DNA from 2 places in the Pseudoalteromonas sp. DY56-GL22 genome. Region 1 is predicted to be linked to the other one. Evidence: riboswitches for the same ligand, from Rfam matches in the RefSeq annotation. Region 1 holds a riboswitch; the other holds the start of a gene.
What was found. Region 1 has a riboswitch for lysine ahead of dapA (4-hydroxy-tetrahydrodipicolinate synthase). Riboswitches for the same ligand answer to the same signal wherever they lie in the genome.
Positions count from the first base shown of each region.

Region 1 (15,429 bases):
TGTATTGATTGAGTCATCTTGCACGAATGCTTTTGTTGGTTGTAGTTTTAATTCACCATCAACAACTTTAATTACTGAATAACGACGCTTACGAAATTCACCATCTGCGTATGGGTTAGCAGGTAGGTTAGCAAAAGAAGGCTTAACTGCGTCAATATGTGCTTGGCTTACAAAACGAAGCTGTAAAAGGTTCTGGTTGTTTAATGTAGTCATTTCGATCTCGCCTTAATACGTTGAGAATATTGGCGAGGATTTTAATGCAATTGGTAGGAAATTTTTGCGTTATTATGTAAACGCTGATGATGATTTATGTAGCTTTAAGATCGTATTTATAAATATTTTAGAAATTTTATCTAAAATAAAAAGCCCGCTAAAAGCGGGCTTTCTTGTCATTTAATTTAGCTAAAATTAAACAGCTTGCTGAACGATTACTTTGTCTGCCTTTTTAGTGTATTGAGGCATACGGTGGAAGTTCAGGTAACGATAAGTATCAGCTGCAGTTGCATTGATCTTATCTGCATACTCTTGGTACTCAGCAGGTGTAGGTAGTTTACCTAAGATTGCCGCTACTGCTGCAAGCTCAGCTGATGCTAAGAATACGTTAGCGCCAGTACCAAGACGGTTAGGGAAGTTACGCGTAGAGGTAGAAACAACTGTTGCTTTATCAGCAACACGTGCTTGGTTACCCATACATAGTGAACACCCTGGCGTTTCGATACGTGCACCTACGCGACCAAAGATACCGTAGTAACCTTCGTCAGTAAGCTGGTCTTTATCCATCTTCGTTGGTGGTGCAACCCAAAGTTGAGTTGGGATACGGCCACTGAAACCATCTAGTAGTTTACCTGCAGCACGGAAGTGACCGATGTTAGTCATACAAGAACCGATGAATACTTCGTCGATTTTCTCGCCTGTTACGTCTGAAAGAAGACGCGCATCATCTGGGTCATTTGGAGCACAAAGGATTGGCTCTTTGATGTCTGCAAGATCGATTTCAAGTACGTGCTTGTACTCTGCATCTGCATCAGCTTCCATAAGTTCTGGGTTAGCTAACCACTCTTGCATTGCTGTGATACGACGCTCAATAGTACGAACATCGCCGTAACCTTCAGAGATCATCCACTTAAGCATTACGATGTTTGACTCAAGGTATTCAGCGATAGACTCTTTAGAAAGTTTAACAGTACAACCTGCCGCTGAACGCTCAGCTGATGCATCAGAAAGTTCGAAAGCTTGCTCAACTGTTAGGTGCTCAACACCTTCGATTTCTAGTACGCGACCAGAGAATTCGTTGATCTTACCTTTCTTCTCAACTGTAAGAAGACCTTCTTTGATACCGTAGTAAGGGATAGCATGAACTAGGTCACGTAGTGTGATACCTGGCTGCATTTCACCTTTGAAACGTACTAAGATTGACTCAGGCATATCAAGAGGCATTACACCTGTTGCTGCTGCGAATGCTACCGCACCTGAACCCGCTGGGAATGAAATACCTAGAGGGAAACGAGTATGTGAGTCACCACCAGTACCTACTGTATCTGGTAATAACATACGGTTTAACCATGAGTGGATTACACCGTCACCAGGACGTAGTGATACACCGCCACGGTTCATGATGAAATCAGGAAGTGTGTGGTGAGTGTTTACGTCGATTGGCTTAGGATAAGCTGATGTATGACAGAAAGACTGCATTGTTAAGTCTGCAGAGAAACCTAAACACGCAAGGTCTTTAAGTTCGTCACGTGTCATAGGACCTGTTGTATCTTGCGAACCAACAGTTGTCATTTTCGGCTCACAGTATTGACCAGGACGTACGCCAGGCATGTTACATGCTTTACCAACCATCTTCTGAGCTAATGTGAAGCCTTTACCAGAGTCAGTTACAAGCGCTGGCTTACGGAAGATATCTTCTGCTTCCATACCTAGTGATGCACGCGCTTTATCAGTTAAACCACGACCAATGATCAGTGGAATACGACCACCAGCACGCACTTCATCAAGAATTACGTCTGATTTAAGAGAGAAAGTCGAGATTACTTCATCAGTACCGTGACGCTTAACAACACCTTCGTATGGGAAGATATCGATTTGGTCACCCATGTTTAGCTCATCAACAGGTAGTTCGATTGGTAATGCACCAGAGTCTTCCATTGTGTTGAAGAAGATAGGAGCGATTTTACCGCCTAAACATACACCACCAACGCGTTTGTTCGGTACGTGAGGAATATCATCACCCATGAACCAAAGTACAGAGTTAGTTGCAGATTTACGAGATGAACCCGTACCAACTACATCACCAACGTATGCAAGAGGTAAACCTTTCGTTTTAAGCTCTTCTAGTTGTGAGATTGGACCAACTTCACCTGGCTTTTCAGGATTGATACCATCACGTTCGTTCTTCAGCATTGCTAAAGCGTGTAGTGGAATATCAGGGCGAGACCATGCATCTGGAGCAGGTGAAAGATCATCAGTATTTGTTTCGCCAGTTACTTTGAATACGGTAACTGAGATTTTTTCAGCAACTGCAGGCTTGTTCACAAACCACTCAGCATTTGCCCAAGATTCGATTACTTGCTTAGCAAATTCGTTACCCGCTTTCGCTTTTTCTTCTACATCATAAAAAGCATCAAACATTAATAATGTGTTTGATAAACCTTTAACAACGATTGGCGCTAACGCTTCGTCATCTAAAAGGTCAATCATAGGCGCGATGTTGTAACCACCTAGCATAGTACCAAGTAGCTCAGCTGCTTTTTCTTTTGATACAAGTGGAGAGCTCGCTTCACCTTTTGCAACTGCAGCCAAGAAACCTGCTTTGATGTAAGCAGCATCATCAACACCTGGTGGTACACGGTTAACTAGAAGATCAACGATAAACTCTTCTTCACCTGCCGGTGGATTTTTGATTAATTCAATAAGATCAGCCGTTTGCTGAGCATCTAATGGCGCTGGTACGATACCTAACGCGGCACGTTCTTCTACGTGTTTACGATATTCTTGTAGCACAATATTGCCCTCTTGGTGACGTGAAAGTACTCGGTAGTATTAAGCTAAATACCAATTAAGACCCAGTACTTATAGTATTCTGACAGTTAATTATAAAGCTTTTAAGTATAGATGAAAATCCATGCGGTAAGTAAGGAGTTTAATAGTCACTATAAATACCATGAATAGTACTAGAAAAAAACGCTATTCAAATGAATATTTATTAAGAATCATTCCTATCTAACCAATTCCTAGTACTTAGAAAAGAAAAAACCCAGCACTAGGCTGGGTTTTTAAAATTTGCGTAAAGAGTTAGATTAACGCTCTACTTTAACACGTTCAATAACAGTTACTTTCGCTTCAACACGACGGTTTTCGGCGTGAGCTTCTGGTGTGTTTGCTGGGTTTTTAAGACGCTCTTCACCCATACCAACAGTAGTTAGACGCATTGGATCAATGCCATCTTCGATTAGTTTCTTAGCAACCGCATCAGCACGTTTCTTAGATAACCACTTATTGTAGTCAGCTTTACCTACTGATGAAGAATGACCTTCAAGCACTACGTCAGTACCTGGGTGCTCTTTTAAGAATGCTGCTGCAGCATCAATATCATCTAGGTATTGTTGAGATACTTTAGATGTGTTGTTAGGGAACGTGATTAGTAAGCTCTTAGTTACTTCACGATCTTCATATAGCGTACAACCAGTGCCATCAACAGCGTCAGTCATTGGTGTATTTGCACATTGATCGTCTGCATCAGGGATATTATCGCCATCGCTATCTACTGGTTCTACAGCAACAGGAACAACCGTAGGAGCAGGCTCTACAGGCTCAGCTGGCGCGCTTTGAGCACCGAAGATGTAGCTAAGACCTAATTTAGCACCCACATCTGTATAACCACGGTCTAGACCTTGGTATAAAGACGTTTCTGCATTAAATGCGAAATGCTCTGTAAAGTAGTGTTGATAACCTGCACCCACATTAGCAAACATTAAATCTTCATCAACCGCATCAAGATTTTTTAAACCAAAAATACCGTAGAAAGGACCACCACCAAAGTGGTAAAGACCATCAATACCGTAACGCTTACCACTTTCTGAACCACTCATCGACGTACCGTCGTTTAATTCAGCTTTCCAGTCAAAATCCATATCAGCGTATTCTAGACGCGCACTCCAGTAATCACTGAAGCGGTAACCTAACTCTAGACCCCAGCCTGTTGAATCATCAACATCAAGACCGCCTGGTGCGTAGTCACGAACATTTTCCCATGAATTATCATAGTAATCGCCAAACGCACCAATATAAAAACCTTGCTTTTCAGCAGCGAAGCTAGAAGCACTTGTTGCAGCAAGAGCTAAAGCTATAGTTAGTGATTTTAGTTTCATGTTTCCTTCCCTTCCATTTAAGTAACTAAAGGCTGTGTAGCCTAAACTCTGTCAAGATAGATGATGAGTAATTAATCCAAACTTAATAAACTAAAACTACAATAAATTTGTTAATTTCAAAACACCACCTAAAAAAGTGACGTTTAGCACCGTCGAAATGCCATAGAATGCCATACCAAATTAACAGTGCTCAAAAAAACTCTAATTTACCTAGTGATAATTACACGAGATAACAATAAGAACATAGTACAATAATCACCCATTTGCTGCGATGATTCAAATCAATATAAGTGTACCTTATTTTTATACCATGCCGTATACCTTTAAGAGTATCGCGTTTATTAAAAAAGTAAATGCGTTTTTAAGGTATAAAAAAAGCTGAACCATAAAAATAGTTCAGCTTTAATCTCAAGATTATTAATAAATTACAATAAGCTAATAGTAATCTATTACTTACGCATAACCTTTACACGTTCAACCGTACTAATTTGTGCTTCAACACGACGATTTTCTGCATGCGCTTCAAGCGTATATGCTTTGTTCTTCAGGCGTTCTTCACCATAACCAACCGTAGAGATTCTATCTGATGAGATACCGTCTTTAACTAACTCTTCAGCTACATCTTTAGCACGTTTTTCAGAAAGCTTCATGTTGTAATCCGCATCACCAACTGCTGATGCATGACCTTCAAGAACAACTGATGTGCCTTCGTTTTCTTTCATAAATGCTGCAACATCAGCAATATCGCTGAAGTATTTATTTGGTACTTCTGCAACATCATGCGGGAAAGTAACTAGTAAAGTGATTGTTGCCTCTTTTTCTTCATAAAGAGTACAGCCCTTGCTATCTACCGCATCAGTCATTGGTGTATTTGCGCATTGGTCATCAGCGTCCATTACACCATCGTTATCGCTATCTGTAGGTCCACTTACTACAGGAGCTGGCTCAACAGGAGCCGCAGAGCTGCTTTGATTACCAAAGATATAGCTTAAACCTAACTTAGCACCCACATCGGTGTAACCACGATCAAGGCCTTGGTACAAAGAAGTTTCGGCATTGAAAGCAAAGTTATCTGTGAAGTAGTGTTGGTAGCCAGCACCAACGTTTGCAAACATTAAATCCTCATCAACAGCATCAAGGTTTTTCAAACCAAAAATACCGTAAAATGGGCCACCACCGAAGTGATATAAACCATCAATACCGTAACGCTTACCACTTTCAGAACCGCTCATCGATGTGCCATCGTTTAGTTCAGCGGTCCAGTCAAAATCCATATCAGCATATTCTAAGCGAGCACTCCAGTAATCGCTAAAGCGATAACCCAGCTCTAAACCCCAGCCTGTTGAATCATCAACATCAAGGCCGCCTGGTGCGTAATCGCGAACATTTTCCCATGAATTATCATAGTAATCGCCAAATGCGCCGATATAAAAACCTTGTTTCTCAGCAGCAAATGTTGAAGCACTAGTTGCAGCAAGTGCCAAAGCTATAGTCAGTGATTTCAGTTTCATTGTTTCCTTCCCATTTTCATAATAAAGCTCGTAAGAGCTCGTATTTTTTGAGTAATCAAAACTTTAACAACACAAAAAACGATTAGTTACTTTGCATTGACATTCAACTTATTAATTAATCCATAACTATTAAGGTACTAATAATAGCCTAGCCTAATTTCGTAGATAAGCGATTAAATGTATGACCAAACCAGCTTCGAATACCGTATGAGATCATCTTTTAAAGCAATAGATTAGCCTAAAATCTATAATACCACCGCCTATTAGAGCGCTCAATCAGCATACAGTTAAATTCAATAAATAGGAATTTTCCTAGTTAATTTAAATGACTAGGTCCCACAAAAAGTTTGATAATTTTTATCATAATCTTTTGGGGCCTGAAGCCATTCAAATTGACGCTCATCGTAAACATATGGATCGTTAAATGCTTCTAAAAAGGCGTCTTTTAATGAACTTTCTCCCGATGCTTCGTATTCCGCTAGGATCATTTCAATAGTATGATTACGTGGAATGACTGCAGGATTAACAGCGCGCATAGTTTCATAACTTTTAGACGAAGTCCTCACGTTCCACTTTTTATGCCACTCTTTTAAACTAGTTGGAATTGCAAAATCCGCAAGTAAAGATTCAGTCAGAGCATTGAAAGTATTAGTATAATCGAGCTGATGTTGCTTCATTAAACCTAGCAACTCTGAAACTAAAGCATGATCGCCTTCGTGCTGACCTGCTAATCCTAATTTCTGCTGCCACATAGTATTAAATGCATCATTAAATTTAGCTGCAAAGCCATTTACAACCGGTGAGAGTTGTTCGACGGCACTCTCTTGATCAGCAAATAACGGAATTAAGCTTTCAGCCAAGCGTGCAATATTCCAATTAGCAATATTCGGTTGATTTCCAAATGCATAACGCCCTTGATGGTCAATCGAACTAAATACCGTGTCTAGGTCAAACTGATTCATCATCGCACAAGGGCCATAGTCAATGGTTTCACCACTAATCAAGGTATTATCTGTGTTCATCACACCGTGTATAAAGCCAATTCGCATCCAACTGATAACCAGCTCTATTTGCTTATCGAGTACAGCAGTTAAAAACTCAATATAACGCTGCTCACCCGTACTGCTAATGTCTGGAAAATGACAATTAATTGCGTAATCAACGAGCTTCTCTAGCCCTTCTATATCACCTTGTGTAGCTAAGTATTGAAATGAACCAACACGGATGTGACTTTTAGCTAGGCGAGTAACAACTGCCCCCGGGCGTGGTGGCTGACGATATACCGTTTCGCCAGTTGTAACCACAGCTAAACAGCGCGTAGTTGCGATGCCAAGCGCATGAAGTGCCTCACTCATAATGTACTCTCGAACAGCTGGACCAATGGCACAGCGACCATCACCACCGCGCGAGAACACTGTTGCTCCAGCGCCTTTTAGCTGCAAGTCCCACAATGTGCCATCTTTATCTGCAATAGCACCAAGTAAATGCGCTCTACCATCACCAAGACTCGGTGAAAAATGACCAAATTGATGACCTGAGTAACCAAGAGCAACCGGCGCAACGTCGTTATCTATCGTTGAACCAGATAGCAATTTAGCTAAAAATTCGCTGTCGTGTTTAATTGCGAAATTATCAGCTAGCTTGTCATTAAATAGCAGTAATTGCGGCTCGGCAACGGCGCTCGGCATATCCTTGATAGCAAGTAGTTCACTAATATCTGTGTATCGAGTTTGCAGTTTCATAACTGTCCTTAACGTGTTGCGACACCCACACGATTATCGCCTACACCATAGGCCACTAGTTGGCTTAGTGCCTGCAGGCTGTAACCGCTTTGCTGTTGTAATTCGTTGAAAAAATCTTGCGCTGCTTGCAGTGACTTTTTAGTTTGTAAGCCGCCATCTATCAACTCATGGGCACGCAAATAGGCTTCTACATCCCGAGAAAGTAAAAAAGTATCTTTACCAAGCGCTCGTAAAGCGTATGGGCCAGTATTTCCCCCTAAACGCGCACCATGCTTTTTAAGATAAGCCCACAAACCAATAATATTGTCAGTAGGCCAATCTGCAATAAATTGGCTAAAGCTGCCATGCTTCTCAGCAACTTCGTGGATCATGTACGCATTTTCTGGGATCGTTTGTACTTTTTTAAAATTACGAACAATTCGCTCATCACTGGCTTTTTGCTCGAGCATATCTGGCGGCATCATCAACAATTTTTCTACACTGAAATCCCAAAACACATCACGAAAACCAGCCCATTTATTATTGATAACAGACCAATAAAAACCGCTTTGAAAGACTTTACGCGTGAACTCTTCTAACCATAAATCGTCATGCATTTTAGCAATATCAGCATCGTCGAGCGGGTTTGATAACAGTGCTTGCAGCATTTCTTCACTGCCCTTTCGAGATACGGCTCGTTGATAAATATCGTTAAATTTTTCCATCATTTTTCCAATTGATTTGGTTAGCGCTAAGTGTACGTAAAAACACGGTTATACGTAACCATGTTGCAAATTCGGTCACTAAAAAACAAATTCCTCGCCTTGACACCTAGACGGCTAAAATGCTTTAATCGCTGCAAATACCCTATTTAAGTATGTTGGCTTTAACCTTTAAAGCGAGCATAAAGGGCTGGAAGAGGTGCGTTATTCAGGTAGCGTATGGGAAGAGCACAGACTCTGTTGATCATACGTGAGGGGAATTAACGCCGAGAAGTAACACCGTTTGTGAGGTGCTTATTTCGGGCGACTGGGCTGAATCCCAGCGACTGTCACCAACAATAGCAAAGTGCTATTGATTAGTTTGGTGGAGAGCTTCTGGTCTTAGTATAATAAGGCCGTCGCGTCTTTATTATTTTAAGCCCATTCGCTCTTCGAATTATACCTTGTTCGAACGACGACATGCGGCTCCATTCAAATGTTCCCGCATAAACTCTTCGAATACCTTATAAGTTCGTGAGAGATGATCAACAATTTTGATTTAAACGACTATCCATTATGGACAGCGCTTGTCACGCCATTTTCTGAATCTGGCGAGGTCGATTACACGGCCCTTGAACAACTGGTCGCAGAGCAACAAGATGCAAATAACGGCATTTTATTGCTTGGCAGTACCGGTGAAGGACTGGCGCTTTCACTCAAAGAGCAACAAGCCATCGTTGAGCATGTTTGCCAATTAGCACCGAGTGTACCACTCATGGTTGCTGTGGGCGGCATGAACCTCAAACAACAAGTTGCTTGGGTTGAATACTGCAACCAACTACCTATTCATGGCTATCTATTGGGTTCACCTCTGTATGCAAAACCTGGGGTTGTTGGCCAAACGCATTGGTTTGAAAGCCTACTAAACGCAAGTAACCACCCTTGTATGCTGTATAACGTACCTGGACGCAGTGCAGTTGAGATTTCACCGCAGGTGATCAAAAACCTTGCTGACCACAAAAATCTTTGGGCTTTAAAAGAAGCCAGTGGCGACATTAGCAAATTTGAAGGCTTTAGAACGGCATCGCCAACACTGGCCATATTTAGTGGCGATGATGCTCTTATGCCGTATTTTGCTCAAGCTGGAGCAAAAGGTTTAGTTTCGGTTGCCGCGAATGCTTGGCCGAGTCAAACCCATGAGTTTGTTAAACGCAGTTTAAGTGGTCAATACCCAAATCTATTCACCGATTGGTCGCAAGCGATTCAAAGTTTATTCGCTGTGGCAAATCCAATCCCCGTAAAAGTACTGATGCACCTGCAAGGTAAAATAAATACCCCGCATTTACGTCCGCCGCTTACGCATTTAGAGCTTGAGCAAACAGACAGCATCACCCACGCAAACAACACAATTTTATCTTGGAACTAAAAACAGGTTTTATCATGAGCTGGTTAGAATTATTAAACAACTTAGAAACAGGCGCAGTTCGCGCGGCAACACAAGACGAGAACGGCAACTGGCACGCCAATGTTGAAGTTAAACAAGGCATTTTAGAAGCCTTTAAAAATGGCACAAACACTGAGTTCCCGGGTGGTTTTGTTGATAAGCACAACTTAGCTCCACAAGGCTTTGCAGCCGATGCTGGCGTGCGTATGGTACCAGGTGGTAGCAGTGTTCGTCGTGGCGCACACGTTGCTAAAGGCACCATTATCATGCCACCAGCATATGTAAATATTGGCGCGTTCATCGACGAAGGCACGATGGTCGACAGCCACGCATTAGTCGGTTCATGCGCACAAGTGGGTAAAAATGTTCATCTAAGTGCAGCAGTACAATTAGGTGGTGTGCTTGAGCCAATTGGTGCCAGCCCTGTGGTTATTGAAGATGACGCATTCATCGGTGCAGGCTGCGTTATTGTTGAAGGTGTGGTTGTGAAAAAAGGTGCTGTACTTGCGCCGGGTGTACGTTTATCGGCAACCATTCCTGTTTACGATTGCGTTAATGAGCGCCAGCTAGACAAAGGTGAAGCCATCCCAGAAAACGCGATTGTGATCCCAGGCTCTCGCCCAGCTTCAAATGCATGGGCTCGTGAACAAGGTCTTAGCATGTCGTGTGCATTGATCGTGAAATACCGTGATGAACAAAGCGATGCATCATTACTGTTAGAAGAGGTTTTACGTTAATGAGCTTTTTGAGCACGCATATCAAGCAAGCGGTTGAGCAAGTTTCAGCGCATCTTGATACGCCATTTTTTATCTATGATTTAGATAAATTAACTGCACATTTAAATCAACTGACTGCGCAAACCGATGTGAAACTTTGGTATGCCGTTAAGGCCAACCCGTTGTCTCGCATTATTCAATGTTTAGACAGCGCAGGATTTAACTTTGATGTTGCAAGTAAAGGTGAACTTGAGCAAGTACTTGCCCAAGGCATCGATAGCGAGCGCGTGCTCAACACTGGGCCTGCAAAGAGCCCTAAACAAATTTCACATTTTATTGCTCGCGGCGTACGTACTTTTGTCGCCGAGAGCATTAACCAAGTGCGCTGGTTAAACGAACAAGCAACAAAAGCAAATTGTCAGCTGCAAGTTCTATTGCGTGTTCAACTTCGTTGGCCAGACAGCGAAAAGAATCCACTTGGCGGCGATAGTCTTACTCCTTTTGGTTTGGGCTGCGATGAGTGGCAAGCACTCACTGCAAGTGATTACCCTGCTCTTAGCTTTGATGGTCTGCATATTTTCCAATGGGGCAATATGCTGAGCACTGACAAGCTCGCCGAGCTATGGCGCGCGATGATTGCGCCACTGCAACAGCTAGCACGCTCATTAAACATTAACCTTAATATTCTCGACTTAGGGGGTGGCTTAGGCATTCCTTATACTCAAGATGCTAACCGACTCGATTGGTCTGCACTTATTGAGACTTTGGCTAGCATTAAAGCAGATGCCGGTGTCAAAGAGCTTTGGATGGAACTTGGCCGCTATGCGGTGGGCGAATGCGGCCATTACGCAACGCCAGTGGTTGAGCGTAAAGTAAATTACAATCAACAGCAGGTGATTTTATCAGGCGGTATTAACCATTTACTTCGCCCAGCTGTGACAAGCCAAGATTTCCCTGCGGCCTTACTTCGCGAATCGACGGCTGAGCCTGCGGCAATGACTTTATACGGCCCGCTTTGCACCGCCCTTGATTGCTTAGGTGAGCACCAATTAGCGAGCGATTTAAATGAGCAAGACTGGTTGGTATTCAGCCAATGTGGCGCGTATGGCTTTACCGAAAGTATGCCGTACTTTTTATGCCACGAATTAGCCGCTGAATACATCCTTGAACAAGGCAATATTGAGTGCATTCGTAGCGCTGAAGATGCCAGCTATTATTTAAGGTAATCGCCATGAGTAAAGAATTAATCAGCCAAGAGAATATTGTGGTTGGCGAGATTGCCAACGGCCTACCTCTGACAATCCCAGTGTATCGCTTAAAAGGGGATGGCACAGGCCCAAACGTGTATATACAAGCCAATATGCACGGCGCTGAAGTACAAGGTAATGCAGTAATTTATCAATTGCTTGAGCAGCTAAAATCACTCAAGCTGCGTGGCGATATTACCCTAGTGCCTTATGCCAACCCTATTGGTTGCAATCAAAAATCAGGTGAGTTTACTTTAGGTCGCTTCGATCCAATTACGGGCACCAACTGGAACCGCATGTACCGCTTTAATAAAGCATTACCGTCACAGGTTGCTGAACAGCATAAAGACTGTGATGATGCGACCCTTAAAGCGGCGTTTAAACAGGCACTCGTTGCTGACATCGATAGTCAATTAACGGGCCCTGATTACAGCCTAACAACGGGTAAGCGTATTGCCCTTAACTTGCAAAAGCTTGCCCATCAGGCAGATATTGTTTTAGACCTTCACACTGGGCCTATCTCAAGTCAGCACTTATATTGCCCTGAATACGCCAAAGACAGCGCGAGCTACTTCAACATCGAACATGTGTTATTGATCCCAAGTGATTTTGATGGCGCGATGGATGAAGCGAGTTTCTGTCCATGGTGGTCACTGTCTGAAGAGCTTGGCAAACAAGGCCGTGAATTTGCTGTTCAAGTAGAAGCATTCACCGTTGAGCTAGGTAGCCAAGAAAAAATCGATTTAAGTGCGGCACTTGAAGATGCAAATAGCATTTTAAGTTACCTCAATCAAAAAGAGGTATTAGTTGATGCTGCGTATCATCCAAAAGCGATGACACGCTATGCCTGCATGCTTGAAGATTATGTAGCTTACTATGCCCCTATGGGTGGCATGGTTGAATACCTTGCCCCACTGGGCGGCCATATTAAAGCTGGTGAGCCTATCGCCCATATTTTAAGAATGGAGCGCTACCTTTCTGAGCAGCCGCTACAAACATTAAGTTTTGATAAAGACGCCATTGCTATTTTGCATTTTGCTTCAGCAAGCGTGAATCAAGGTACCGAACTTTATAAGTTTTTTACCAACGTATTTGAGCTATAAGCTCATCCCTTCTCATTGCGTGAGAGTCAACGGCTTATGCTCTTAGGCCGTTACAGCAGGGCTCCAAGCTTAGCTTGGGGCTCTCTATTTACCTAAAATTTCAACAATTCAGTACAAGTTCACGGTTACTTATGTAAAAATCGTTATAATTATACCTACTTACAAGTCTACTGAAAGGGAACTGCAATGGGATGGCGCATTTGGCTGGCAGCCGCTGGCTTATTTTCTGTACCTGTATTTGCTCAAACTGAACAACCACAAACTAACGAACAAGATGATGCTCTAGAACTCGTAAAGCAGTGTATTTTGAACGAAGCTATTGGCGGTGACGGCAAGCAAACACTCGAAGAACTTCGTAAAAAGTGCTCTGATTTAGATGAAAGCAAAAAGCTCACCGCTTTAGACAAACGTAAAGCGCGTGAAGAAGTGAGCAAGAAAAACCGTAATGTGATCACCCCACATAAGCGTAACTATATTTTACCGCTTTCTTACGTATCTAATCCGAATGAGCGCCCTTTTGACGGCCTAAAAGACCTTGCTGAGCAAACTGATGGCGAGCCACTTGATAACCTGGAAGTAAAATATCAACTATCAATTAAAGTGCCAATCTTCGAAGACTTCTCTGATAAAGATCAGGGCGTATTTTTTGCATTTACCATGCAATCGTTTTGGCAATTTTACAATAAAGATATTTCATCGCCGTTTCGTGAAACAAACTACGAACCAGAGATCTTCTGGGTGAACTACCTTGATCCTGAGCATGTGCTTTGGGGCGATGAAATGGCGATTGCAATTGGTGCTTCACATCAATCTAATGGCCGCAGCCAGCCTAATTCACGTTCGTGGAACCGTATCTATGCTGACTTCTTATGGGAAAAAGATGGCTTTGTATTTAGCTTTAAGCCTTGGTACCGCATTCCTGAAGACAAAAAAGACGATGAACTAGAAGCTAAAGGTGATGACAACCCTGATATCTACAAATACATGGGTTACTTTGAATTCTCGGGTGCATACCGTTACAGCGAGCATGAGTTTAGCTTTATGACCCGTAATAACTTAAATTCAGATAACCGCGGCGCAATCCAACTAGACTGGTCTTTCCCTCTTTGGGGCAGATTACGTGGTTATGCACAATACTTTAATGGTTATGGTGAGAGCTTAATTGATTACAACGCCGATATTGAACGTTTTGGTGTGGGTATTCTGTTAACTGACTTGCTTTAACTTAAAGAGCGAGCTTTAGTTAGCTCGCTCTGAATATTCGTTATTTTTTAACGATGAAGTGACCTTCAAATTCTGCTACTAGCACATCACCATCGTATACATTCACTGGCACATGGTAGCTTGCTTTGCCATTGTCCTCTAGCTCCGCCAACTTGCCTTTACAGCCAGCCAACTCAACACTCCCGCGAGGATCGTTATTCAGTGGTTTAAGGTATTTAATGTTGGCATCTGCTAACACGATATTCCCTTCAAGGCCAGCTTCTTTAAGCGCTAGGTAAGTTGCGCCCCAGCCTGTTAAGGTCGCTAAACTATAAATCGAGCCGGCAAACATAGTGTTATGAAGATTTAAGTTCGCATCTAGATCAGCGCGCGTAGTAAACTGCCAATCGGTATAGCTTTCTACTTTAATTCCCATTGCATCGCTGATAGGGATCGACTCACGCCACGTGTTTTGTAGTACTTGTGTCCAGTTTGGATGACGGAACCAACCCGGCTCAGAGGGTTTTTGTTTTACCATTTTCCAATGCTGTACATCGTCATAGGCAAGGTGTGCTTTTTCTTTTAATTCGTAGCCATGACGCTTATAGAAATCAAGGGCTCGCTCACGAGCAAACAATACCAGTTCATCTGCATCTTGAGTCCATGCGATTTTTTCTAATTCATGTAATAAACGGCTACCAATATGCTGGTTACGATTACCTTCAGCAACCGCCATATAACGAACTTGCGCTTGCTGATGATTATTAAAATGCAGGCGAGCTACGCCTAATACTTCGCCATCATTATTTTTGATAAAGCGGTGCTCTGCGTCTTGCTCTAAGTCATCTTGTTCAGAACCGCGCGGCTCGCCCCAGGGTGCTCTTAAAACCTGCCAACGTAATGAATAGTATGCTTGCCAATCTTCGCTGCTTTGCGGGGTGGTCACTTTAAACATAAAAACTCCTGTGATAATTCAGCCACGGGTCTGTTGTTTTTCTGTCGTGGCCTTTGCAATGCGAATTACGATACGCGATCTTCTATCAAGTTGGAATAATACTTTGGTGACCCAGCCTAAATTATTATTCATGGCTGTAAAAACTAATGCACAATTGCACTTTATGCTTACTGGTCTATGCTGAAATAATTGTCTAATTATTATAATAACACGCTAAAGGCCCGAAATATGGAACATTTTCTTGAACCCAGTGGCGCAGTAAAACATAGTTTTATTGAGGACTGTCACCGATTAGGGCAGCTCATTTATTGGCATAAACAAGGCAATTACAGTATTCAAGTTAGGCAACTTAACCAATTACGCTGGTTACTGATCAACGAAACCCTGCAATCGGTCATTGAAAAACGCCGACCTGCCAGATTACTTTTCCCTCATTTACAATACCTTGCAAAGCT
Region 1 is NZ_JANHZR010000006.1:97,144-112,572, forward strand. Features, by position in the region: gene NO991_RS14185 (2OG-Fe dioxygenase family protein) at 1-213, opposite strand, end outside; gene acnB (bifunctional aconitate hydratase 2/2-methylisocitrate dehydratase) at 409-3,006, opposite strand; gene NO991_RS14195 (OmpA family protein) at 3,303-4,373, opposite strand; gene NO991_RS14200 (OmpA family protein) at 4,823-5,884, opposite strand; gene NO991_RS14205 (YdiU family protein) at 6,214-7,626, opposite strand; gene NO991_RS14210 (DNA-3-methyladenine glycosylase I) at 7,635-8,330, opposite strand; lysine riboswitch at 8,514-8,710, shown strand; gene dapA (4-hydroxy-tetrahydrodipicolinate synthase) at 8,848-9,732, shown strand; gene NO991_RS14220 (2,3,4,5-tetrahydropyridine-2,6-dicarboxylate N-succinyltransferase) at 9,747-10,487, shown strand; gene NO991_RS14225 (PLP-dependent decarboxylase) at 10,487-11,692, shown strand; gene NO991_RS14230 (succinylglutamate desuccinylase/aspartoacylase family protein) at 11,698-12,816, shown strand; gene NO991_RS14235 (phospholipase A) at 13,003-14,040, shown strand; gene NO991_RS14240 (bifunctional GNAT family N-acetyltransferase/hotdog fold thioesterase) at 14,081-14,974, opposite strand; gene NO991_RS14245 (spermidine synthase) at 15,203-15,429, shown strand, end outside.

Region 2 (15,429 bases), on a different contig from region 1:
TACCGCTTTTTTCAAGTTCAGCATTAACGGCTTCACGAACCCGTTTTTCCATTAAAGGACTAATTTGGTAGTTCGATACATTTTTAGTCAAGCTGGCATTCGGTACCCAAGAGAAGGTTTTATAATTACTAAAATCGGCTGATTTGTCGTAATCCCAATCAGGCGTTTTAGCACAGGCTGCTAAAAATAGTACAGCCGTCGCGATTAATAAGTTCTTCATATTGTTTGCTCCTTGGCAAAATTTCCACTACTTGATTGATAACATAACACAAAAAATACTCAACTGAATGATTATTTAAAAACTATGGCACATTTACAAAAAAGTACTGTAATAGTTTGTAATTAAGCACTGTGTTCCACTTCTATCCAGTCTTTTTCATCGACCCAGTTTTGTGCGCCATCTTTAACAGTGCGAATAGGGACGATGTAATCACAGCTAACTTGTGGTTTAACTGAGGCAAAAATCGGCACAAAGCCAAAGCTAAGCGCGGTTTCGATAATTGCTTTTTGGTTTTGTGGGTCGATATCGGCTGCTTCATCGATATAAATCGGAATACGATACAAGTTTTGTTCTTGGTCGCTTAATAAGTAACGAATAAACAGCATACCGCAAAGTAACTTAATGGTAATACGCGTACCGTTAGAACCAGCTGAATCGATTTTTTCGAAGTGCTCAGTTTCACCAGCACGGTTTACTACTTCAAAACGAATATCGAATAAGTCGGTCAGTGTTAAACCAGCTTTTTCAGAGGCAAGCTTAATCAAATGATCTTTCGCTTCGTTTACTGCAGATTCGCTATAAGGCTCTTGGCTTAATAGGTCGAGGGTATCGCCTTGCTCAAACTGACTTGAGGTACTAATAATAGTATCAATGCTATCAACCAACATCTTGCGCGGAATAACATTAATTTTAAATGCTTGAAGGTTAGAGATACGGTGCTGACTAATGCCTTTATTAAAGCTGTTCATTTCGCGGCGTAGGCGGTCTAAGTCTTCGCGCAAGCCTTTAATGGTTGCGGCTACTTCAGTTAACGCAACTCTGCCTTGACGTTCAACCGCATCGCGCTCGTTATCAATGTTATGAAACGCGCTAATAAGCTTTTCGTATTTAGTAAACTCATCGTTTTCGTTATCAAATTTAGTAATACCTGCATTGTAAATATGCAGGTAGGTGTTACGTACGTTGATATCAAAGTTACGTAACTCTTGGCAGTCTTTATTGAAGTGGTGAATGAGGTCACTTAAGTTATCAAAATCAATACTGATTTCAATCATGTACGGAGTGACTTTTCCTGAGTAAACATCAAGGGTGTGATCGATACGTTCAGATTTAACTTGGCGTAAACGGTCAGCTTGGCGCGCGAGCAAATCTTTTTTCGACTTGATAATTGAGCGACGATCGCTGATTGAGCCACTATTCTTTTGAATATCTTGCAGGTAGTCGTCAACTTGTTCGCGTTCTGCATTTAACTGCTCTTTTAGCAGGGTTTGTGCATCGACAGATTGCTGCATCACTTCAAATTGTTCAAAACGTTTTAATGCTTCTTCTGAGGCCATTAACTCATCATACAAGGCATCTTTTTCTTTTTGCTTTTCGGCGACATTTGCGGCGACTTCGCGCTGTTGTTTAAACTCTTTCAGTGAGTTTTCAAGAGCAGCAAGTTGCGCAGTTAATTGCTCTTTATTTTCGCCAGTTTGCATTTGCACTGGGCTTAGCTTTTTAAGTTTAATCGTCGCACCAGGCAGAGTCAGTACACCGCCTTTCACGTTAGCCGATAACTGCTCTAAGAACTCCCCAAAGGCATCTTCGTCTGTGATCTCAACATCACCATTGCTGGTGGTGGCAAACGATAAGATATCTGGGTTCAGAATACGCGAAATCTCTTCAACTTCTTTCAAAGATAAATCTTCACGCATACGGGTGAATAAATTGAACTCAAGGTTCTTTAACTGCAGTTTTAAGCTCTTGATTTGCTTTTGTGTTTCGCTAATACGGTAATCAAGGGTGTGCAAGCTTTGCCCTTGAGCACTGCTTAATGAATGCGATAGCGATTCATAATCTTGTTTAAGCTGAGTAAGGCTGACTTTTAAAGTGGATTTATTAACCAACTCAAACTCAGATTTAAGCGCACGATAGTCTAAAAACCATTGTTCTATTTGAGTTTGTTTACGCTCAATATCGCGCGATTGCTGAATATACAGCTGCTGCTTTTGTTCGAACTCGTGCTTTTCGTGTTCGATATCCTCAAGGGCAATATTTAGCTCAGTGAGTTGCTCTTGTTGATAGGTTTCAAAGTCAATCAGTGCTTGGTCAATTTTTGGCGCATAAGCAGCAAGCTTACCTTTTAAAACCGTTTGGTTTTCAAGCATAGATTCAAGAGCTGCAATTGGCTCTTGCATTGACTCAAGGGCTTTTAATTCACGTTTAGCGCGATTCACTTTATCAAATGAACGTCGCCATACTTCATAAAAATCAACCCGTGAGTTTGACATATGGCGCTCAAATACACGTAACATAAAGCGTTTCACATCGCTGGCACCTAACTTATGCAAGTTAAGGATACGGCGGAAAATTTCTTTGTAAATCGCTGAGTCTTGCACGTTATTGAGGGGGATCATCTTTAAGTTGATATCGCCATCAAATGGGGTTGCGCCGCCAGTGAGTAGGGCGTTTAGCTCTTGCGCTTTTAATTCAATTGGATTGAAACCTTGCTCTTTTAAGTGATTAAAAAGCTTGGTGAATTTTACAATAGTTTTGCCTTGCGTGTAGTGTTCAAGGTTCAACTTACCTTGGTAGCAAAAAAACTGATGCGCGTAACCAGCAATTTTACCAAGGCCAGCAACACCAATCACCACAGGGCCATTAGGTAGGTCAGCTTCAAGCAAAATATAGGATTGGTCTGACGAAAAGTAGAATTTTCGGGTTTCGTCTAAATCATGGCCATCCCATTCTGTTAAACGCAAATCATTAATCAGTGGAAATTGCAGGGCATTAATTACCGAGCTTTTACCGGTATTATTCGGTGCACAAATAGAGCTACTTTTATCCAACGGGATCACGCATTTTGCATAGCCAGCGGTATTTAAAAGCGCAAGTTTGCTGAGTCCGTAAAGGCTTTGGCTTTGCATTATTCGTCATCTCCTAGGTAGGTTTCTTCGTTTACTTCCATTAATGCATCGATATAACGATAAATAGGTGCTTGCAGCATAAAGCCGTTTTCTACTTCGCGAGCAAGACCTAAACGCACCATACGTAGGTAAACGTCTTTGCGTAAATCTGAGCCTGAGAAGATTTCTAATTGATCAAACAAATGCTTGTTGATTTGCACTAAGGTTTGCATTAGTTCAAGGTCGTTTACTTCGTCAAACAAGGCACGCATTGGATCTTTACCGGTATTGGCATAGTGCTCAATCAAGATGTAGATAGTCAGTGCGATGGCACGCGAAATTTTACCCATATTTGGGGTGCTTTCGTCGCTACCAAAATAGTAAAAGCCACGGCTATCGTGTTGCAGGTCATGGCCAAGGGCGTTAAATAATGCGCGGTAAGCATCAATGTGTTGATCAAGCTCTTGCCACATCAGCGTGTCTTGTTCGCTAATGTGGTAGCCTGATGTGAGCTTTTTATTAATAGCTTGCAGATGCGTTAAATCATCTAAATTAATATCTGTCATGGTTATTGCTCTGTTGCTTTTTTATCGTCAGCAATCGATGAGTTAAATGGATAAAGAGAGAAGTGTTGCTGGGCAATTTTTATTTTTACTTTCTCTTGGCTTTGGCTGATTTCAAGGTCGCCATCGCTAATCAATTTTTGATATAAGAACAGCATTTCGTCAGCCTCTAGATCTGGGTAGCTTTCATCTAAGAAACTAAGCAGCGGCTGAGCTTTTTTGCTGGCTTTTTTAAAGCGTTTTCTAAATTGTGTTTTAACGTCGTTGTAATCAGGAATATGCGGGCTTTGATAGGCGGGCACATCATCATGTTCAGGAAGCTGATATTCATCGTGCTCAAAGTCAACTAAGCCTGCCATATAAGCCACGATATGACGTTGCTGACCAAGTGAAAAACGTTGTGCGTCTGAAACAAAGTTAGGCTGTACTGCACTTAACATGTTATCGACGCCATTTTTACGCACTAAACCAAGCACTTTAGCCGCTTGGCGAGTAATTAAGTTGTTGCGGCGTAACTCTTCACGCAGTGGCATCAACATATCGGCGCTTTTACGTAAACTTTCACGGCCAACTAAATGCATTTCTAGAATACGAGTACGTAATTGTTCAAGCATGCGCTTGTCTTGATATGATTTACCAAGGCGGTCAATTTGCTCTATTTGCGAGCTAATTTGCGCTTCGATGGTATTAAAGCAAGCGTGGAAGTCACCTCGAATATCAACCATTTCCAGCATAGGCTCGATGTATTCATCGAACGCTTCAATTACAGCCTGATAGCGTTTTTGCAGTGATTGCACCGCGTTGTCTGCTTTTGCTTGCTCAACAATATTTAAAATTGCGTTTTCATTGTGGGCAAACAATTTCATTATTTTGCGTACCCGATCATCCATAATGCGGCTAAAGCGGCGAAGCTCGTCGTAATCTTCAATTTCACCCGCTTTAGCAAGGCGATTGCCAAGGCGAGCTAAGTCATCAACGAGCACGCTAATCTCTTGAGCAAGACCTAAGTGCTCTTCTTGTAGCAAGAAAGTCGCAAAATCGGCGATCGCGCGGTTTATTTCTAACTGTGATGATTTTGCCAGTGGAATGATAATATCTTGATTCAATAAACGATTTGTTTCTTTATAAATGCGTTCGTTTGACCATGAGGGCTGCTTTTGTTTTATCGCATTTTGTACGTCTTTCAAGCTGAAATCAGCCATCTTAAAACGTTTAAATAGCAGTTCTAACACCCCCCAATGTTCAGTAAGGGTATTTAATAACTTTTTAGCTGGGATCATAAGGCTCCAGTAAATTCAGACTTTGGTGTTGGCGATTAGTAGTAAATTATGTAATTGAGAATAGTTTTATGCTTTCTATGCTGCTAGAATCCGCGCCGAAACACTCGACTTACAATTTTTACATTATTATAAAGGTTGTTCAAACACCATGGTAACCCCACTTATCCTAACCCTGATAGCGGTGGCATTTTTGCTTATCGTTATAGAGGATATTATCCATGTAAACAAGGCCAAAACGACGCTTTTTTTTGGCACTTTATGCTGGATTATCTTATTTATCTCTCCAATTCATGGGCAAAGCCCAGAAACCATACAACATCAACTGGATCACAACATATTAGAAATCGCGACTTTGTGGCTGTTTTTAATGGCTGCGATGACCTTTGTAGCGTATTTAAACTCTAAAGGTTTTATCCAGAATATTGTTCATAAAATTATGCCAAATCAAATCAGTGAACGAAAGCTGATGTTTCTGATTGGTGGTTTTGCGTTTTTATTTTCATCTATTTCAGACAACATAACGGCAACTTTAATCTCGCTTGCGGTGGTGATGTCACTTAAGTTAGATCCTAAAAAATTAATAAAATATGCGACCTTAATTGTATTTAGTGTTAACTCGGGTGGGGTGTCGTTGATCACAGGTGATGTGACAACCTTGATGATTTTCTTAGACGAAAAAGTCACCATTGCTAATCTACTATTATTAATTGCCCCTGCACTGACAAGTGTTGCACTGCTCGCGGCAATGTTGTCGGTGGGTATGTCGGGTAATGTTGTGTTTGAAAAACAAGCTGCCCGTCGTATCGAAAAAACAGATATTACCATTGCGGTTATCTTCTTCTCGACGATTATTGCCACGTTAACTTTGAGTGTGCTTTATAGTGTGCCGCCGCTGTTAACCTTTTTATTTGGTTTATCACTTATGTTTTTGGTTGCGCAATTTTTAATGCGCAAAAAAGACGTAAACAAAAAAATCATCGATTATATTCGTGAAATTGAATACGACACCTTATTGTTCTTCGTCGGGGTATTATTACTCGTTGGTGCATTAAAAGAAGTCGGTATGCTTGCTAAATTTACTCATCTTTATGAATTGATGGCACCAGAATACGCCAACTATTTAATGGGGCTATTATCAGCGGCGGTAGATAACGTACCTCTAACTGCAGCACTTTTAAAAGCTGATATTGTGATGAGCCCTCAGCAATGGTTGTCGTTTACTTACGCAACTGGGGTAGGTGGCTCAATGCTTATAATCGGCTCTGCGGCAGGTATTATTGCCATGAGTAAGGTAAAAGCACTAACCTTTATGAGCTATCTTAAAATGTCGGTTTATTTATTAATTGCTTATACCGTTGGTTATTACGGTTCGCACTTAGCGGGCAGTTTAATTTCATAAAACAACTTGACAGCTAGACGTCTAAACGTTAACTTTCAAAGCCTGCTTTTAACAGCAGGCTTTGTTATTTTAACCAGGTGTTAACTTAACATTCAGAAGAGGTGCGATACTTAGGTAATTAATGTGAGGTGACGAACGCCGATGACCATTAATGAGGGAAGTACTCGCCGAGAAAATTAACCGGACGTCACGGTTATTTTTCGGTTTATGGGGCTGAATCCTCAAAACTGTCACCAAACTAGGTGGAGAGCTTCTGGCATGGACTACTCTTTATTTTCAAAGCACCCCCTTGCCGAGTTCTTCTTGAATTACTGTGGATAGTTTTCCACAAAAGGAGACGACATGAATACCCAATTAGCCGCCAACACAAAATCAGATTACGTTGTTGCAAAATTTGGTGGCACCAGTGTAGCTAACTTTGATGCTATGAGCCGCTGCGCTGAAATCATTTGTGCTGATAATCAAGTACGTATAGTTGCTGTGAGTGCCAGTGCAGGCGTGACAAACCATTTAGTTGCATTGTGTAAAGCTGATTTGAGTGCGGCTGAGCGTGACGAGCACATTACTGGCGTTGTCGCCATTCAAGAAGCTATCTTGGCAGAACTATCGCTTGATGCTGATTTAGCACATGGCTTTAATGAAACGCTTAAGGCTTTCCAAAATCTAGCGTCAGAAGGCGCAAAGTCAGTAGCTGAGCAAGATGAACTACTGAGCTTTGGTGAGCGTTTATCATCGTATTTGTTTACTCAAGTGTTACGTGGCCAAGGTCTTGATGCGGTGCGTTTTGATGTTCGTAAAGTGCTAAAAACAGATAGCCAATTTGCTAAAGCTACCCCAAATGTTGCAGCAACCGCAGCGGCTGCTAAAGAGCATTTAGTGCCTCTACTTGATGACCATGTTGTGGTAACCCAAGGTTTTATTGGTAGCAATGAGCACAATCAAACGACCACTTTAGGCCGTGGTGGTTCAGATTACAGTGCTGCATTACTCGCTGAAGCAATTAACGCAAAAAGCGTGCATATTTGGACCGATGTTGTGGGTATTTTCAGTACTGATCCGCGTTTATGCGCTAAAGCAAGCCCAATTGCACGCTTAAGCTTTGATGAAGCGGCAGAAATGGCAACGTTTGGTGCGAAAGTACTGCACCCTGCAACCATTTTACCTGCAAGCCGTAGCCATATTAGTGTGTTTGTTGGTTCAAGCCGTGAACCACAGTTAGGTGGTACATGGATTGAAAAAGAAAAATCTCAGCAACCAGGTATTCGTGCCGTAACACAGCGTAAAAATCAAATTCTGTTAACGGTTAAAAGCCCAGAAATGCTCCTTGCGAGTGGTTTCTTAGCGCGTGTATTCACCATTTTAAGTGAGTTTAATATTTCGGTTGATTTGGTTACTACCTCAGAGATCAGTGTTGCAATCACTTTAGATAACGCACCAAATGCATCACGCCCTGAGCTTGATCAAGCTTGTTTAGATAAGCTTTCTGAGTTTTGTCATGTGTCGGTTGAGAATAACTTAACGCTGGTGGCTTTAATTGGTTCTGAAATTCAATTACGTCAGCAAGAAATGAACTTAATGCAGGTATTGAGTGATTTTAATATTCGTTTAATTTGCCACGGTGCAAGTAAACATAATCTGTGCTTCTTAGTTGAGCAAAGTGAGTCAGATGAAGTCGTGCAGGCTATTCACAGCCGACTATTAGAAAGCCAAGTCGCGGCGTAAGTCGTTAAAATTAATAAAAGAGCACTGCCAGTCAGTGCTTTTTTGTGCCACAACACTTATATCAAACCCTTCAATAGAGTTACTGCTCGCGCTGAAATTATGTTTGCTCAATTCTTCGAATACATTAGGAGCAAGTAGTTTCGCAATCGGCTGAGCACTTGCTTTGGCAAGCGCTTCTTTTAATGTCCAAATTCTAAAAAAGCACTGTGCCTGTTCATCGGGAGCGTCAAAACGGCTAATTAAGTCAACTTCATCTTGATGATAAAAATGCTTTGCGAGTTTGATAAAAGGGCGAGGTTTACTGCTTTGTTCAATATCAAAACCAAATAGCTGCTGTTTTGGGTTAAGAGCAGCGCCAATTAAACCATTCGAATGTGATAAACAAGCCCACACAGGCTCTCTTCGTTTTGTATGTAATTTGAGCTTGCTGTCTTTGTCATCAAACTGGCTTGATATTTCACTGAGCGCTAAATCGTCATGAGGGTAAGCATGTTGATACAAATACTTTAACGTTAGGCGAGTCGCTAAGTACTCTTGCTTGGTACTAGGCACTTTGCGTTTTTCAAGTACGCTTAATTCAAACTCACTGAGTAATTTATCAAGGGGTAAACTTGCAACATCAATACATGTTGCATCCATCAGCATGATTTTTTTGGCCGTTGTTTGGCGTTGTTGCTCGATGATAAGAGTGTTCGAAAAGTAGTGACTGCTCATGGTTTAACGCTTACACGAAAGCTCGTATTTAGTTTTGTTTATTTTTACAGCAAATGCACTTTTATAGGCATGAACAAACGCAAATAGTTTACGCAGTTGACTGTAATTATGGTTTAATGAGGAAAAATAATAACAGATTTGTAGATGTATGGCACAAGTTCGTGACGGCTTTCAAAGTCGATTAGGTTTCGTTTTAGCAGCTTCTGGCGCGGCGGTAGGTTTAGGTAATATTTGGGGCTTTCCAACACAAGCGGCAAACCATGGCGGCGGTGCATTTTTACTCGTTTACTTCATTGTTATCTTCTTATTAGCGCTTCCGGCTCTTTATACTGAGCTGTATTTAGGCCACCAAGCGCAAGCGAATCCAGTAAAAGCATTATCTAATGCATGGCAAGACACAGCGCCTAAAGTGGGCGCTGCAGCAGGCTATATTGGCCTCTTTGGTGCGGTTGTGATGCTGAGCTTTTATTCGATAGTTGCAGGGTGGATGCTCGCTTATGCGCTTGAGCCAGTCGCAAGCTTCTTTGGTTTTACTGAGCTAAGTAACTTTTTACACAGTGACTCCATGGCGCGCAATTTTGTGTTTACGCCACTGATGCTTATTCTTACTGCGAGTATTATTTTAAAAGGCGTTAAATCAGGTATCGAAACTTGGTCACGTCGCTTAATGCCATTATTGCTAGTGTTATTAGTGGCGTTAATTGCTTATATCGCGACCCTAGATGGTGCGATGGATGGCTTTGCAGCCTACTTAGTGCCAGATTTTAGTCAAATTCTTGATGCAAACTTAATTATTGCGGCAATGGGGCAAGCATTCTTTTCATTGTCGTTAGGTGTTGGTTGTATGATGGTTTATGGCTCATATTTAAAACCAGATGCCAACCTGCCTAAACTAACTGGAACCGTGGCACTGCTTGATACTGGTGTAGCCTTTTTAGCGGGTTTATTGATTATTCCGGCTATTTTTGTTGCTCAACATAACGGTGTAGAGGTATTTAGCGGTGGTAAATTGGTTGGTGAAGGGCAGTTAATTTTTGCGATTTTACCTGAACTGTTTAGCACAATGGGCCAAGTGGGTTTACTCGTTGGCTTATTATTTTTTGTATTAATGTCGATTGCCTCAGTGACGTCAACTATTTCATCGACCGAAATTCCAGTGGCATTTTTAGTTGAGAATCACAGTATTGAGCGCAAAAAAGCGACCTTATTTGTAACCCTAATCGTGTTTATTGCCTCATCACTGATTATCTTAAACTTTGACTGGTTATTTGGTTTAGTCATTATGGTGCTTACACAGTACCAATTACCTTTAATGGGGCTGTTCTATTTCATTACCGTTGGTTGGTTATGGCAGCGTGGTAATAAATTGCATCAAGTATCGAGCGGCCCTCATTATTGGTTTGCCCAGTACATTCGCTTTATCTGCCCGTTATTAATGACGGCGGTATTCGTGAACGTGGCGTTGTTGAAATAAAAAACTAATACTCACATTTACTCAATCAGACCATCTTAAGTAAAGTCATTTAAAATAAGGATATATTATGAACGAATGGATTGTTTTAAGAGAAAAAATAGAATCAAAGTTTCCAGCTCTGATAGATGTTATTAATAATGAGTCGAATGTTGAGTCATTAAATAAAATTGCAGATTTGGTTGGAAATACTTTACCTCAATCTTTTGTATCAATATATGCAAATTGTAATGGTCAATTCCGCACTAAGGCTGGTTTCGTTTTTGGCCTTTCATTATTAAGTACAGAAAAAATTATTCATGAGTTAAATGTTTGGCGAGAGATTATTGACCAAGGATTAGAAGGGTTAAATGAGAGTTGTTCATCCCTAACACCTAGCGCTATAAAAATTGAATATGCGAATACTAAATGGTTACCTCTACTTGGAGATGGAGGAGGTAATTTTATAGGGGTGGACTTTGATCCAGGCCCGACAGGAACGAAAGGTCAAATTATCAATTTTGGCCGAGACGAAGATGATAAGTGTGTTTTTGCAAAGTCACTTGATGATTTCTTAGTGCTCCTCACTGAATTACTAAATAGCCCTTCGCTTGTTGAAGAGGAAGATGGCAGTTATTCATACAACCATACACACTTCATAGATGCACTCAAAGAGTTATCTCAAAAGTAATGAAACATAATTTTATTAAAATGTCATAAAATCAATAAGTTAATAAAGGATGGTTAGCTTTGCAAGTGTTTAGAAGAAAAAGGAAGAAGGTTAGCTTTAAATTGCTCAACAGCTTTTTATACAGATTGTTATTTGGTGGTATGTTTGCTTATTATTTAACTGAATTTGCAGAAAAACCATTTTTTATGCAGCTCGGCTTTATAGTTGTATGTTGCATCATTTCTATCATTGTAGATTATTGGATGATAGAGCCAAAAAATTCAGTTGAGGTGTCAATAGACGGTGAAAAGTTACTATTATTAGGTGTTAAAATAGATATTTCCGAAGTAACTGAAATTCTTTACTCACAAACTAAAAGGTTCGAACATACAGTGAGGTTTAGTTATAAAAACCTAACTTACCAAGATTTCGAGCTAGCATCTTCCGATCTAATTGAAGATTTACGATTTTACGACTTTTTGGTTGATCACCAATTACCAGTAAAAATGCTCGATAACAATGAAAGGTTAAACGAGCATTGATGAGCTTAACGCCTGATGAGAAGTATCAAGGCCATTTCTTAAATAACTTCGTTAGTTAATGCTAAGCCTTGGCTTATTTCATTGGCACTTTGTAATGTGGTGCAGGCTATTTCGCTCAGTGCTTCCTGGGTGAAGAAGCCTTGGTGGCCTGTCACTAACACATTTGGAAAACTAATAAGGCGTGAAAAAATATCGTCTTGCATGATTTCTTCACGGTGATCCTTGAAGAATAACTCTGACTCTTGTTCGTACACATCTAGGCCTAGGTGTCCAAGCTTTTTAGACTTAAGCGCTTGAATACATGCTTGGCTATCAAGAAGTGCACCACGAGAGGTGTTAATCAGCATAACACCGTCTTTCATTTTCTCAAATGCGCTAGCATCAATTAAATGATGGGTGTGCTCGTTGAGCGGGCAGTGCAATGAGATGACATCACTTTGGGTGAGCAATGTGTCTAAATCGCACAGGGTATAAGGGCCTTCACCAGCCATTGGGTCGCAAACGAGTACCTTAGCACCAAAGCCATTTAAGATATTAACCAGCGCTAAACCGATTTTGCCACAGCCGATAATCCCAATCGTTTTTTTAAACAGATTAAAACCAAGTAAACCGTTTAAATCAAAGTTACCTTCACGCACGCGGTTAAAGGCTTTATGGGTTTTTCGGTTGAGCGTTAGCATAAGGGCAATACAATGCTCTGCTACTGCTTCTGGGCTATATGCAGGCACGCGGCAAACCTTGATGTTATATTCTTTGGCAGCATCAAGGTCAACATTATTAAAGCCAGCACAACGTAATAAGATAGCCTTTATACCGGCAGCCGCCATATCTGCAATGACGTGTTTGTCGACCGTATCGTTTACAAACACGCATACAGCATCAAAACCTTGGCAGAGGGGCGTGGTATTGCTGTTCAAGGATTGTTCAAAATAACTGAGCGAAACAGACTCAGTGTATTCAGTTAGATTCCTTTCAAAAAACGGTTGCTCATACTTTTGCGCACTGAATAAGGCCAGTTTCATCATTTAAATTACTCTCTATCACCATTTTGAGGGTTTCGGGCTTGGTGCGCGGGGCATATCGCGCAACGAGTTGACCCTCTGAGTTTATAAGGAATTTGGTGAAATTCCATTTAATTGCGCGGTTTTGCGCAATTCCTCGAGTATGGCACTTTAAATAATTAAATAACGGGTGGGCGTCTGGGCCGTTGACTAACACCTTGTTAAAAATGGGAAAGCTGACATCAAAGTGTTGCTGATAAAAGGCTTTAAGTTCATTGCCATCTAGAGGTTCATTGTGGCCAAATTGATTACAGGCAAAACCGAGTACGGTAAATCCTTGCTGTTTATATTCTTGATAGAGTTTTTCAAGGCTTGCCATTTGCACTGAAAAATTACATTTGCTGGCAATATTGACAATAAGTGCTGTTTTTCCTTGTAGCGATTCAAGGCTGAAGTTTTCACCAGATGCAAGCTGGGCATTGAAACGATATATACTATCCATGTTTTACCTGTGTGTTTTTTAACGGTTTAAATGAACTTTTTTTCATTCGCTTTTTAGTTATTCGGTTGAGATAATGAAATTGTTACTAATTTATCACTCAAATAGGTCAGTTTTATGTCAATGAAAGTCGCCTTCATCGGATTAGGTGTAATGGGTTATCCAATGGCGGGTCACCTTGCCAACGCAGGTCACAACGTGACAGTTTACAACCGCACAACGGCTAAAGCGCAAAAGTGGGTTTCTGAGTATCAAGGTGAATACGCTGAAACACCAAGTGAAGCAGCAAAAGGGGCTGATATCGTTTTCATGTGCGTAGGTAATGATGATGATTTACGTTCAGTTGTTTATGGCGAACAGGGTGTGCTGGCAAGCATGCATGAGGGCAGCTATTTAGTTGACCACACTACAACGTCAGCTGAAGTGGCACGTGAAGTGGCTGCTCAAGCGAAACTACAAGGCATCGCATTTTTAGATGCGCCGGTTTCTGGCGGTCAAGCTGGGGCAGAAAATGGTGTATTAACCGTGATGGTTGGTGGCGACGAAGCTGATTTTAATGTTGTTCAACCTGTTATGGCTGCTTTTAGCCGTTTTAGCCAATTATTAGGTGAAGTAGGCTCTGGTCAACTGTGTAAAATGGTAAATCAAATTTGTATTGCGGGTGTGGTACAAGGCTTGGCTGAGGGGTTACACTTTGCAAAACAAGCTGGCCTTGATGGTGAAAAAGTAATTGAAACCATCTCTAAAGGCGCTGCAGGTTCATGGCAGATGGAAAACCGCTACAAAACAATGTGGGCTGGCGAATACGAATTTGGTTTTGCTGTTGATTGGATGCGTAAAGATTTAGGCATCGCTTTGGATGAGGCAAAGGCCAACGGCGCAACTTTGCCGATGACGGCAACAGTTGATCAATATTACGCCGATGTACAAGCCTTAGGTGGCGGTCGGTACGACACATCTAGTTTATTAGCGCGTATCGAAGCGTTACATAAAAAGTAATATCCATAAAAAACGCGACAATGATTGTCGCGTTTTTTATTACATGCTTTGTGCGTAATTGTACAACGCTTTTAATATATGCAGATTTTTCTCGTTATCATCATTTTCATGAGCCAGATTTTCAAGAGTGATCATGAAATCTTGGCCACTGATCGACGGGCTATCTTCACCGTGCATTAGTTTGTTTTGACAATACTGGCGCCATTTTGCCAGTTCATCTTGGCTTAGTGTGTGTGGCCAATTTCGAGCGCGATATCTAAATAACAAGGTAGCAAACTTTTTATCATCAAAATCTAGCTGCATTGTGGCTAATTGCTCAGGGCTTGCATCTCGAATAATGGCAAATTTAGCTTTATCTGCATGGCTGGTAAAACCATCATAAAGTTGATAGTCAGGGTTGGTGGTTTCGCCGTAATCACGCTGCTCGTTAAACACTTCGGTCACTTTGTCGCGAAGTTCTGTGTTGGCTTTTAAAATAGCGAGATTTTGTAGGCACTTTTCGCGGTCAATACCTAAACGGGCTGCGTTCTCTGGTAACAAGGTTTTTGCTGGAGCAAGAATAGGGCACTTGTTTAAATGCACGAGTTTTAAGCCTACCGGTGCTTCGTCTTCGCCAAGGTCGCTGTGTTTTGTGTAAAGACGCGTGCGTAGCTCTTCAACAGGTAAATCTAATAGCACTTGCGGATCTTCAGTTAAATTAAAGCAAATAATGGCGTTTTTATTCACTGGATGAAAGCTCATTGGTGCAATCCAGCTGGTGCAGCCTTGGCTTGCCGGAATTCGTGATGAAGTGTGCACCAGTGGTGTCATGTTAAACACATCAACTAAATCAGCCAGTGCTTTTTTAGAGCGTAAGCTAAAGAAAAACTGATACAGCTTAGGTTGTTTTTCTTTTATTAATTTTGCCAACGCTATGGTTGCCGTTACATCACTTAATGCATCATGAGCAGCAGTGTGCTCAATGCCATTGGCAACGGTTAAATGCTCGAGCTTAAAGCTCGGCGTACCGTCTTCTTTGAGCGGCCATTCAATGCCTTCTGGGCGCAGTGCATAACAGGCACGCACTAAATCAATAATATCCCAGCGGCTATTATTGTTTTTATATTCTCGCTCGTAAGGGTCATAAAAATTACGGTATAAGCTGTAACGTGTGACTTCATCATCAAAACGGATACTGTTATAGCCCGCAACACATGTGTTAGGTTGGCTAAATTCAGCATGGATCTTTGCCATAAACTCAGCTTCAACTAAGCCTTTTTGCATTGCAACTTGCGGGGTAATACCCGTTATTAAACACGCCTCAGGGTGCGGCAAGTAATCGGCTGCAGGCTTGCAATATTCAATTAACGGCTCACCAATAATATTCAAATCGAGATCGGTACGAATACCTGCAAATTGACTTGGGCGGTCCTTTTGAGGGCTTGCGCCAAATGTTTCGTAGTCGTGCCAATAAATTGTTGGTTGCTGTTGTTCTGGATATGC
Region 2 is NZ_JANHZR010000002.1:192,441-207,869, forward strand. Features, by position in the region: gene NO991_RS04860 (DUF4136 domain-containing protein) at 1-220, opposite strand, end outside; gene NO991_RS04865 (ATPase) at 343-3,129, opposite strand; gene NO991_RS04870 (hypothetical protein) at 3,129-3,674, opposite strand; gene NO991_RS04875 (hypothetical protein) at 3,677-4,951, opposite strand; gene nhaD (sodium:proton antiporter NhaD) at 5,100-6,350, shown strand; lysine riboswitch at 6,439-6,611, shown strand; gene lysC (lysine-sensitive aspartokinase 3) at 6,693-8,072, shown strand; gene NO991_RS04890 (4'-phosphopantetheinyl transferase superfamily protein) at 8,049-8,786, opposite strand; gene NO991_RS04895 (sodium-dependent transporter) at 8,935-10,260, shown strand; gene NO991_RS04900 (SMI1/KNR4 family protein) at 10,328-10,927, shown strand; gene NO991_RS04905 (hypothetical protein) at 10,987-11,448, shown strand; gene NO991_RS04910 (2-hydroxyacid dehydrogenase) at 11,487-12,470, opposite strand; gene NO991_RS04915 (glutathione peroxidase) at 12,436-12,951, opposite strand; gene NO991_RS04920 (NAD(P)-dependent oxidoreductase) at 13,066-13,947, shown strand; gene sbcB (exodeoxyribonuclease I) at 13,987-15,429, opposite strand, start outside.
Region 2: linked by a shared signal. The riboswitch ahead of lysC (lysine-sensitive aspartokinase 3) and the one ahead of dapA (4-hydroxy-tetrahydrodipicolinate synthase) in region 1 are both predicted to bind lysine.